Regions from separate parts of the Prescottella sp. GW823-FHT02E09 genome, predicted to be linked through region 2. Evidence: riboswitches for the same ligand, from Rfam matches in the RefSeq annotation. Region 2 holds a riboswitch; the other holds the start of a gene.
What was found. Region 2 has a riboswitch for thiamine pyrophosphate ahead of AC1RIF_RS25870 (TenA family protein). Riboswitches for the same ligand answer to the same signal wherever they lie in the genome.
Positions count from the first base shown of each region.

Region 1: linked by a shared signal. The riboswitch ahead of thiO (glycine oxidase ThiO) and the one ahead of AC1RIF_RS25870 (TenA family protein) in region 2 are both predicted to bind thiamine pyrophosphate.

Region 1 is NZ_JBXAJP010000003.1:527,411-531,822, forward strand. It holds gene AC1RIF_RS10215 (thiazole synthase) at 172-921, opposite strand; gene thiS (sulfur carrier protein ThiS) at 923-1,147, opposite strand; gene thiO (glycine oxidase ThiO) at 1,144-2,211, opposite strand; TPP riboswitch at 2,210-2,330, opposite strand; gene thiE (thiamine phosphate synthase) at 2,357-3,049, shown strand; gene AC1RIF_RS10235 (hypothetical protein) at 3,072-3,503, opposite strand; gene AC1RIF_RS10240 (glycosyltransferase 87 family protein) at 3,520-4,412, opposite strand, start outside.
Region 2 is NZ_JBXAJP010000014.1:87,968-92,379, forward strand. It holds gene AC1RIF_RS25860 (ABC transporter permease) at 1-791, opposite strand, end outside; gene AC1RIF_RS25865 (ABC transporter substrate-binding protein) at 769-1,794, opposite strand; gene AC1RIF_RS25870 (TenA family protein) at 1,791-2,531, opposite strand; TPP riboswitch at 2,525-2,621, opposite strand; gene AC1RIF_RS25875 (carboxylesterase/lipase family protein) at 2,712-4,280, shown strand; gene AC1RIF_RS25880 (zinc ribbon domain-containing protein YjdM) at 4,290-4,412, opposite strand, start outside.

The DNA of each region.
Region 1 (4,412 bases), on a different contig from region 2:
AGGCACTCGAACCAACGGAGCAAGTGGTCCCGAGCGTAGCCTGAATCGGCGCCAGGCCTGGGATTTCGACCAATCCGTGATCCGCGTCCGGCCGGAGTGTCCATTCCTTCGCGCCCGAAGCGGCATTCCGCGCAGACCCGGCAGGGAACGGACACCCCCGACGACGTCCGTCTACATCGGCGACGACGCCTGCGCCCAGAACCGCTTGGGGATCCGTCCGGCATGGCGGGCCTCGTAGCCGGCCGTGACCGCGCCACGCATCGCCGACGCCATGAGCGCCGGATCCTTGGCTCGGGTGACGGCCGTCGCGAGCAGCACCGCGTCGCAGCCCAGTTCCATCGCGAGCACCGCGTCGCTCGCGGTGCCGATACCGGCATCGAGGATGACCGGGACGTTCGCGGCGTCGACGATCATCTCGATGTTGTGCGGGTTCGAGACGCCCAATCCGGTGCCGATCGGCGAGCCCAGCGGCATCACCGCGGCGCAGCCCACGTCCTCGAGCCGCTTCGCGAGTACCGGGTCGTCGGTGGTGTAGGGCAGGACGGTGAAGCCGTCGTCCACCAACTGCTCTGCGGCGGAAACCAATTCGATGGCGTCGGGCAGCAGGGTGCGCTCGTCGGCGATCACCTCGAGCTTCACCCAGTCGGTTTCGAGGGCCTCGCGCGCGAGCTGCGCCGTGAGCACGGCCTCGGCCGCGCCCCGGCAGCCGGCGGTGTTCGGCAGCGGCGCGATGTCGAGGCGGCGCAGCAGGTCCAGCACGCCGGTGCCGCCCGCGGCGTCGACGCGGCGCATCGCGACGGTGGTCAGTTCCGTACCCGACGCCACCAGCGCCTCCTCGAGCACCGCGAGGTTCGCGGCGCCACCGGTGCCCATGATCAGGCGAGAGCCGAACGTGCGGTCGGCGATCGTCAGCTTGCCCATGTCAGCCACCCTGCACCGCCGTGAGGATCTCGATCTCCCAGCCGCGGCCGACGGATTCGGCCCAGCGGCCGCGCGGGAACACCGCGCCGTCCACCGCGACCGCGATGCCGCGCTGCGGCAACTCCAGGCGGTCCAGCAGTTCGGCGACCGTCAGCGGCCCGTCGAATTCGTGGTCCTCACCGTTGACGGTGATACCGATCAACTCATTCATCCAAACCTCACTCATGCCTTCGCGGGTGAAAATCGTTCGGCGGCGGCGCTTTCCGCCTCCGCCAAGGGGTTGTCGTCGAGAATCGCGACCGTCGCGTCCGCGGTGACCGGAGTCATCAGGATGCCGTTGCGGCCGTGCCCGGTCGCGAGCACCACCCGGTCCGAGACGCGACCGATGATCGGCATGTTGTCCGGACTCATGGGGCGCAGACCGGCTTTCGCCTCGTACAGCTCGTACTCGCCGATCGCAGGCATCAATGCCTCGGCGTCGGCGATGAGGTCGCGCACGCCCGCGACGGTGACCTGGGTGTCGTGTCCCGACTCGTACTGCGTCGCGCCGACGACGATCCCGTCGGCCCGCGGCACCAGATAGGACGGCCGCCCGTGCACGCTGCCGCGGATGGTGCGCAGCGGCGCCGGCGTCACGCCCGGTCGGGCCCGCAGACGCAGGATCTCGCCCTTCACCGGGCGCACCGGCAGGTCTGGCCACAGCTGCGCCGAGTTCGATCCCGCCGACAGCACCACCTGATCGGTGGGGAGCGCATCCAGATCGGTCACGGTCTGCTCGATCAGCTCGACACCGGCCGCCACGGCGGCCGTCCGCAGCGCCTGCACCAGCAGCCGGTTGTCGACCGCCAGTTCGGTGGGCGCCTGCAGCGCCAACCGGATGCCGCGACCCAGCGACGGCTCCAGTTCCCGGATCCGGGCGCGGTTCAAGATCCTGAGCTCGTGCCCCTGCGTCGCCACCCATTCGGCGATCGTGTGCAGGTCCGCGGCGTCGGCGGCGTCCAGCGCGACGGTCAGCGAGTCGTCGGAGGTGAACAGCGCCACCCCGGCGATACCTTCCAGTTCGGTACCGAAGTCCGGCCACCGCTGCAGCGACGCGGCCCCCAGCGCCAGGGCCTTCTCCTCGCCGGGCCACCCCTCCGACAGCGGGGCCAGCATGCCACCGGCGACCCACGACGCACCGCTTCCCGGCGCCGGGTCGTACAGCTTCACCGTCCAGCCACGCTGCGCCGCGCGCCACGCGATCGACAGGCCGATGACACCGCCGCCCACGACGGAAACCGATCGGGTCACTACATCCACCTCACTCCCTGCGCCGGCATGATCCGGGTCAGGTATGACGGTCGGGGCCGGCCGGCCCCCTCTCAGCCCCGTTTGCAGCCTGCGCTCCTGGGACTCCCGTGTTGATTCGTCCGCATTAGAGACTACCGTTCGAGGTGTGCATGCCTCCCAGTCCGTCAAGCGCCTGACGCCCCGCGAGCGACTCGCGGACGCGCGCCTCTATCTCTGCACCGACGCCCGCCGTGACAAGGGCGATCTGGCTCACTTCGTCGAGGCCGCGCTCGCCGGCGGTGTCGACATCGTCCAACTCCGCGACAAGGGTTCGGCCGGTGAACGCGAACTCGGGCCGATGGAGGTCAAGGACGAACTGGCCGCGCTCGCCGTGATCGGTGCGGCGGCCCGTCGGCACGGCGCGCTGCTCGCCGTCAACGACCGCGCCGACCTCGCGCTCGCCGCGGGCGCCGACGTCCTGCACCTGGGCCAGAACGATCTGCCGGTGCACTACGCGCGCCGGATCGTCGGCCCCGACGTCGTCATCGGACGCTCCACGAACAACCGCGCGCAGGCCAGCCTCGCTGCGATCGAAGAGGACGTCGACTACTTCTGCACCGGACCGGTGTGGGCCACTCCCACCAAGCCTGGCCGGACGGCGTCGGGCATCGAACTGGTCCGTAGCACCGCCGACGCCCAGCCGAGCCGGCCGTGGTTCGCGATCGGCGGCGTCGACCAGGAGCGGCTCCCGCAGATCCTCGAGGCCGGCGCCACCCGGATCGTCGTCGTGCGGGCCATCACCGCGGCCGACGACCCGGAGGCCGCCGCGCGGGCGCTGTCCGACGCCCTGCGCGGTTGACCTCGACCCCGACGCCCTACGGTCAACAGGTTCCGGCGACCGCGCCGTCGACCGAGTCCTCGATCAGTGCGCGACTCTGCTCGGGCATGTCCTCCCACGTAGCGGTGCTCGGGTCGAGCACCGGCTCACCGGCCGCCTCGGCCTGCACGTTGTAGGACGCCACCCAGATGGCGGAGTTCGCCTTCACCTGCTCGAGGAACGCCTGTCCCTGGGCCGCGCGATCGAACGACTCCCCGGTCCCCTCGGCCTGTGCCTCGGAGTTGTCGAGGAAGGCGGCCACCTGGCCGCACATCTCCTTGGCCGCGGCGTCGAGCGCAGCGGCGTCGTCCTGGGCGGGCGCCCCCTGCACGGAGCTGGACTCCGGCGCGGACGCGGCGGTGTCCTCGCTGTCGCTGCAACCCGTCAGGAGCAGGAGTGCGGCGGGGACCACGGCGATCACATGTCGAATACGCATGCCGGACATGGTGACACTACGCCCGGTTCGCATCAGCGGCCGGTACGTTTTCGTGCACGCCGGCCGGTGTGCATCGGGCTGCGACGATGCCGGCGCCGATGAGGACGCCGATGTAGAGGAGGACGTAGATGTTCATCAGGACGTCGGCAACGGTCCACCACGGCGGGTACAGGAACAGCCCCACCACCACGACGTACTCGTCCCACCGGTAGGGCCATGCCCCGGCCGCGACGACGATCACCAGCGCCGCGAGCCACCACCACCAGGTCGTCAGCGCCCGGTGCACGATGTAGACGATCAACGGCACGAACCACACCCAGTGATGGCTCCACGAGAACGGCGAGACGGTCGCGGCGCTCAGCCCTGCGACCGTGACCGCGAGCAGGTGCTCGCCGCCGCGGTGCAGGCGCAGCACGATCCACATGCTCACCGCCACGACGAGCGCCGCGAGCACCACCCACAGCACCGTCGGCGCGGGCTTCCCGGTCAGGTGCGCGATCACGCCTCGGATCGACTGGTTCGACGGGTGCTCGTCCTGCGCGATGCGCGTGGATTCGAAGAACGTCTGCGTCCAGTACTGCCGCGAATCGTTCGGCAGCACCAGCCAACTCACGCCGATGGTGGCCACGATGGTCCCCACCGCGACGGCTGCGGCGCGCCACCGGCGCAACACCAGGTAGTAGAGAACGAAGTACGCCGGTGTCAGCTTGATCCCGGCCGCGATCCCGACACCGACACCCTTGAGCTTGCTGCGGTCGTCCCGCGAGACGTCCCACAGCACCAGCGCCATGAGGACCAGGTTGATCTGGCCGTAGAACAGGGTGGTGCGGACCGGTTCGAGGAACGCGCACGCCACCGCCGTCAGCGCCGAGACGCCCACCAGGTAGGGCGTGATCCGGTAGCCGAGCA
Region 2 (4,412 bases):
GGCTGGGTGATCCAGGGCGCCACGATCCGCTCGATCGCGAACGTGCACAGGTACAGCGCCACGCTGATCGTCGCCGTCACCAAGACGGCGGCGAGGACCAGATCGGTGCGGAACGAGTTCTTCTGGATGCTCATGTAGATGCCCAGACCGGAAGTGGCGCCGACGTATTCGGCGAACACCGCGCCCACCACGGCGTAGGTGACGCCGATCCGCAGCGCCGTGAAGAAGCGGGGGAGGGCGGACGGCAGCCGCACGTAGCGGAACTGCTGCCGTCGCGATGCGCCCATGCTGCGCAGCAGTGCGCCCGCATCCCGGTCGGCGGATGCGAACCCCTCGATCAACCCGATCGCCATGGGAAAGAACGTCGCGAGGGCGATCACCAGGATCTTCGGCAGCAGGCCGAACCCGAACCAGATGATCATCAGTGGCGCGATCGCGATGATCGGCAGGGTCTGCGAGATCACGAAGAGGGGAACGAAAGCTCTTCGCAGCCAGGGGGAGAAGTCGACGGCGATCGCCAGCGCCCACGCCACCGCGAGGGACACAGCGAACCCGACGAGGGTCACCTGGACGGTGGCCCACGCGTGGACGGCGATGTCGTCGCGGTGCGCCCATCCCTGCTCGAGCACCCGCACCGGAGACGGCAGCACCTGCGGGCGGATCCCGCTCGCCGCGACGTAGACCTGCCACGCCGCGACGAGCGCGATCACCACGACGATCGCCGGCAGCGACCGGCGCACCGCACCGCGCACCGCGGGTGCTCCGCGCCTACGGCGCTGCGAGGTACTCATCGGTGAAGTACGTCGACCAGTCCGGCTCGGTGGTGAGGGGCTTGCCGTCGGGGCCGGCGAGCAGGCCGTGCTCGAACAGGAAGCCGGAGTAGCCCGACCACTGTTCGAGTGTCTGGGTGCCGACCCGGCCCGACGCGTCCTTCATGTAGTCGGCCGCCAGCATCCGCTGGCTCTCGAACACCAACTCCTCGTCGCTGAAAACCCCGGGATTCGCGGCGATAAGTGCCTTGGCGCCGCGGTCCGGATCGTCCGCGGCCACCTGGTAGCCGCGCTGCAACGCCTGCACGAACTTGCGGGCCTGCTCGGGGTGTGCCGCCAACCATTCCTCGTTGCCGTTCACCACGATCGCGTACGCGTCCGGGAATCCGTAGTCGGTGTAGTGGAAGTAGCGCATCGGAGTGCCTCGGCGGGCCGCCTCGACCCCCTCCCACGCGAAGTAGGACACCGTGAAGTCGGCCTGACCCCCGTACACGGCCTCGTACGCCGACGTCCCCAGCACGACCGTCTCGAAATCTCCTGTGCCGCCGTCGTTCCGGATGACCTGGCGGAGGATCTCGCGTTCGCCGGGATCGCCGAACCCGGCATAGGTCTTCCCGTCGAGGTCCTTCGGGCTCGCGAGATCGGCGCGGTCCGCCTTCACTCCGATGCCCGTGGCCCAGTGCTGCAGCGGTGCCAGCACGGAGACGGTCTGCGCGCCCGCGGCACGCGAGAACGTCGCCGAATCCTGGAAGCTGGAACCGAACTCGGCGTTACCCGCATCGACGAGGGTGTCGGGGGAGGTGTTGTTGTAGGGCAGCACCTGCACGTCGAGACCCGCATCCGCGAAGAACCCCTCCTGCAACGCGACGTACAACCCGGTGTGGTTGGTGTTCGGCGTCCAGTCGAGTGCGAAGCGGATGGTGTCCGCGGAATCGTCACTGCCGCACCCGGTGAGGACGCTCAGCGCGGACGCGACGATCGCCGACGTCGCCAGGACCCGGCGCAGCCGGGACACCGACGTCACGATGCGGGCCAGGGCTGCGGGTTCAGGGCGGTGTCCCAGAACATGAACTCGTAGCGCGTGGCGATCACGAACGCGCGCACCATCGCCTCACGTTGCTCGGCCGTCGTGGCCGCTGCCGCGGCGTCGACCAGTCGGCGCGCGGTCGCGACGGACTCCTGGAACTCGGGGGCGTCGTACGTGGTCACCCACTGCGCGTACGGATGCGACGGGTCCGCGGCCAGTACGTCAGCGGCGCTCGCGGCGAGCTTGCGGCCCACCTCGGCGTAGATCCAGAAGCACGGAAGCACTGCCGCGGCGGCCACGGCGTACGACTCGGTGGCGGCGGTGGCCGTCAGGTACGACACGTACCCCAGGCAGGCCTGCGAGTGCTCGGGAGCGCCGCCCCCCTCCGGCAGGACACCGCCGGCGAGCAGGCTCTCGTGGAGTTCGGTCTCCACCACCGCGGCCGTCGACGCCGACGTCGCCCAGAACGCCGCGGTCTGCGGATCGGGTGACTTGGCGGCCAGCAGCGCGAGTGCCTTCGCGTACTCGGCCAGGTAGAGGGCGTCCTGCTCGACGTACGTGCGGAAGACGTCGAGTGGCAGCGTGCCGTCGCCGAGGCGGCGCAGGAACTCCATGTCGTCGATCGCGCCGCGCAGGACTGCGGTGCGCTCCCACAGGTGATCGGTGAAACGCGTGTCGGCCGGTGCGGCGTCGACGCTGGTGTGGACAGATTTGTCGTGGACAGGCGTGGTCATCGCCGTGACATCCCTTCGTCAGCATTACCTGATGCAGGTTCCCGGGTGTGATCTCAGCCCCGCCCGTGCGGAGCACCCCGTGTCGGTGAACGAGCCGACCCTAGCACCGCCGGATTGGTACGTTGGCAGTCGGCTGTCAGCCTCGGTCGGCGGGCGGTCGAAGGTGAGGAGGGCCGCGTGATGGAAGCCGTGGAGATCGTCGAGACACAGGCACCCGACACTCTCGTGGTGGAGACGCCGCTCGGTCCGGTTCGCGGATATGCCGACGGCTCGGTTTTCTCCTGGAAGGGAATTCCGTATGCGGCAGCGCCGACCGGTCAGCGCCGCTTCCGCAGCCCCGGTCCACCGCAGCCGTGGACCGAGATCCGCGACGGCCGGGTGTTCGGTCCCATGGCACCGCAGGGTCACGACACGTCGGTGCCGCTCGACCCGGACATGCGGATCGACGAGGACTGCCTGACCGTCAACGTGTGGGCCCCGCGGCCGGACGGCACACCGCGCCCGGTGATGGTGTGGATCCACGGTGGCGCGTACTGCCTGGGATCGTCGGCCCAGCCCATCTACGACGGCCGGCTGCTCGCCGAGCGTGGCGACGTGGTGCTGGTGACCTTCAACTACCGGCTGGGCACGCTCGGTTTCCTCGACCTGTCGTCGTTCTCGACGCCCGAGCGGACGTTCGAGTCCAACCTCGGTCTCCGCGACCAGATCGCGGCTCTCGAGTGGGTGCGCGACAACATCCGAGCCTTCGGTGGCGACCCCGGTGAGGTGACGCTTTTCGGCGAATCCTCCGGCGGCGGTTCGATCACGACACTGATGACGGTGCCCCGCGCCGAAGGCCTGTTCCACCGGGCGATCGCGCAGAGCCCGCCGTCGACGTCGGTGTACGGCGCGGAGCGCGCGGCCTCCGTCGCGGGACGGTTCCTGGAGATCCTCGACCTGCCGGCCGACCGGGTCGCCGAGCTGTTCGACATGCCCTACGAGCGTCTGGTGAAGGCGGGCGACCTGCTCGTCGACGAGGTGCCGACGAAGGTGCCGGGCACCCTGGCCATGGCACCCGTCGTCGACCGCGACCTCGTCCCGCACTACCCGGTCGCGGCTTTCCAGAAGGGGTACTCGCACCGGATCCCGCTCATCATCGGTTCCAACAAGGACGAGGCGTCGATCTTCAAGTTCATGCGATCGCCGCTGCTGCCGGTCAGTGCGGAGGCCGTCCAGCAGATGTTCGCCGGGCTCGCGCAGGACAATCCGGGGCTGTCGGCGCTGCGGTTGGCCGAGATCGCTGCCGCCTATCCGGACGGTGCGAAACCCCGAGGAGCCCTGGCGATCTCGCGGGATGCCGCGTTCCGGATGCCGGCGCTGTGGGTCGCCGACGCGCACAGTCGGCACTCGCCGACGTGGGTGTACCGGTTCGACCATGCGGCGCCGATGCTCAAGGCCGCGCGCGTCGGTGCCGGTCACGCCACCGAGTTGCCCTATGTGTTCGGCAATTTCGGGACACTCAACCCGGACCCGACCTTCTGGCTCGGCGGCCGCAAGACGGCGCTCGAGGTGGCGGGCCGGGTGCAGCGACGCTGGTTGGCCTTCGCGCGCCACCGGGTACCCGCGGCCCTCGACGGCTCCAAGCACTGGGCGCCGTACACCGAGGAGACCCGGTCCACCCTGCTGATCGACACCCACGACAGCCTGGTGGTCGATCCCGACCACGCGATGCGCATCGCGTGGGGCGACGAGGTGATGGGGTTCAGCTAGAAGACTCGGTCACGCCTTCTTGACGACGCTCGACTTGAGCTGCATGGGGCCGATCCCGTCGACCTTGCAGTCGATGTCGTGGTCGCCCACGCCCTGGACCAGTCGGATGTTGCGGACCTTCGTGCCGGCCTT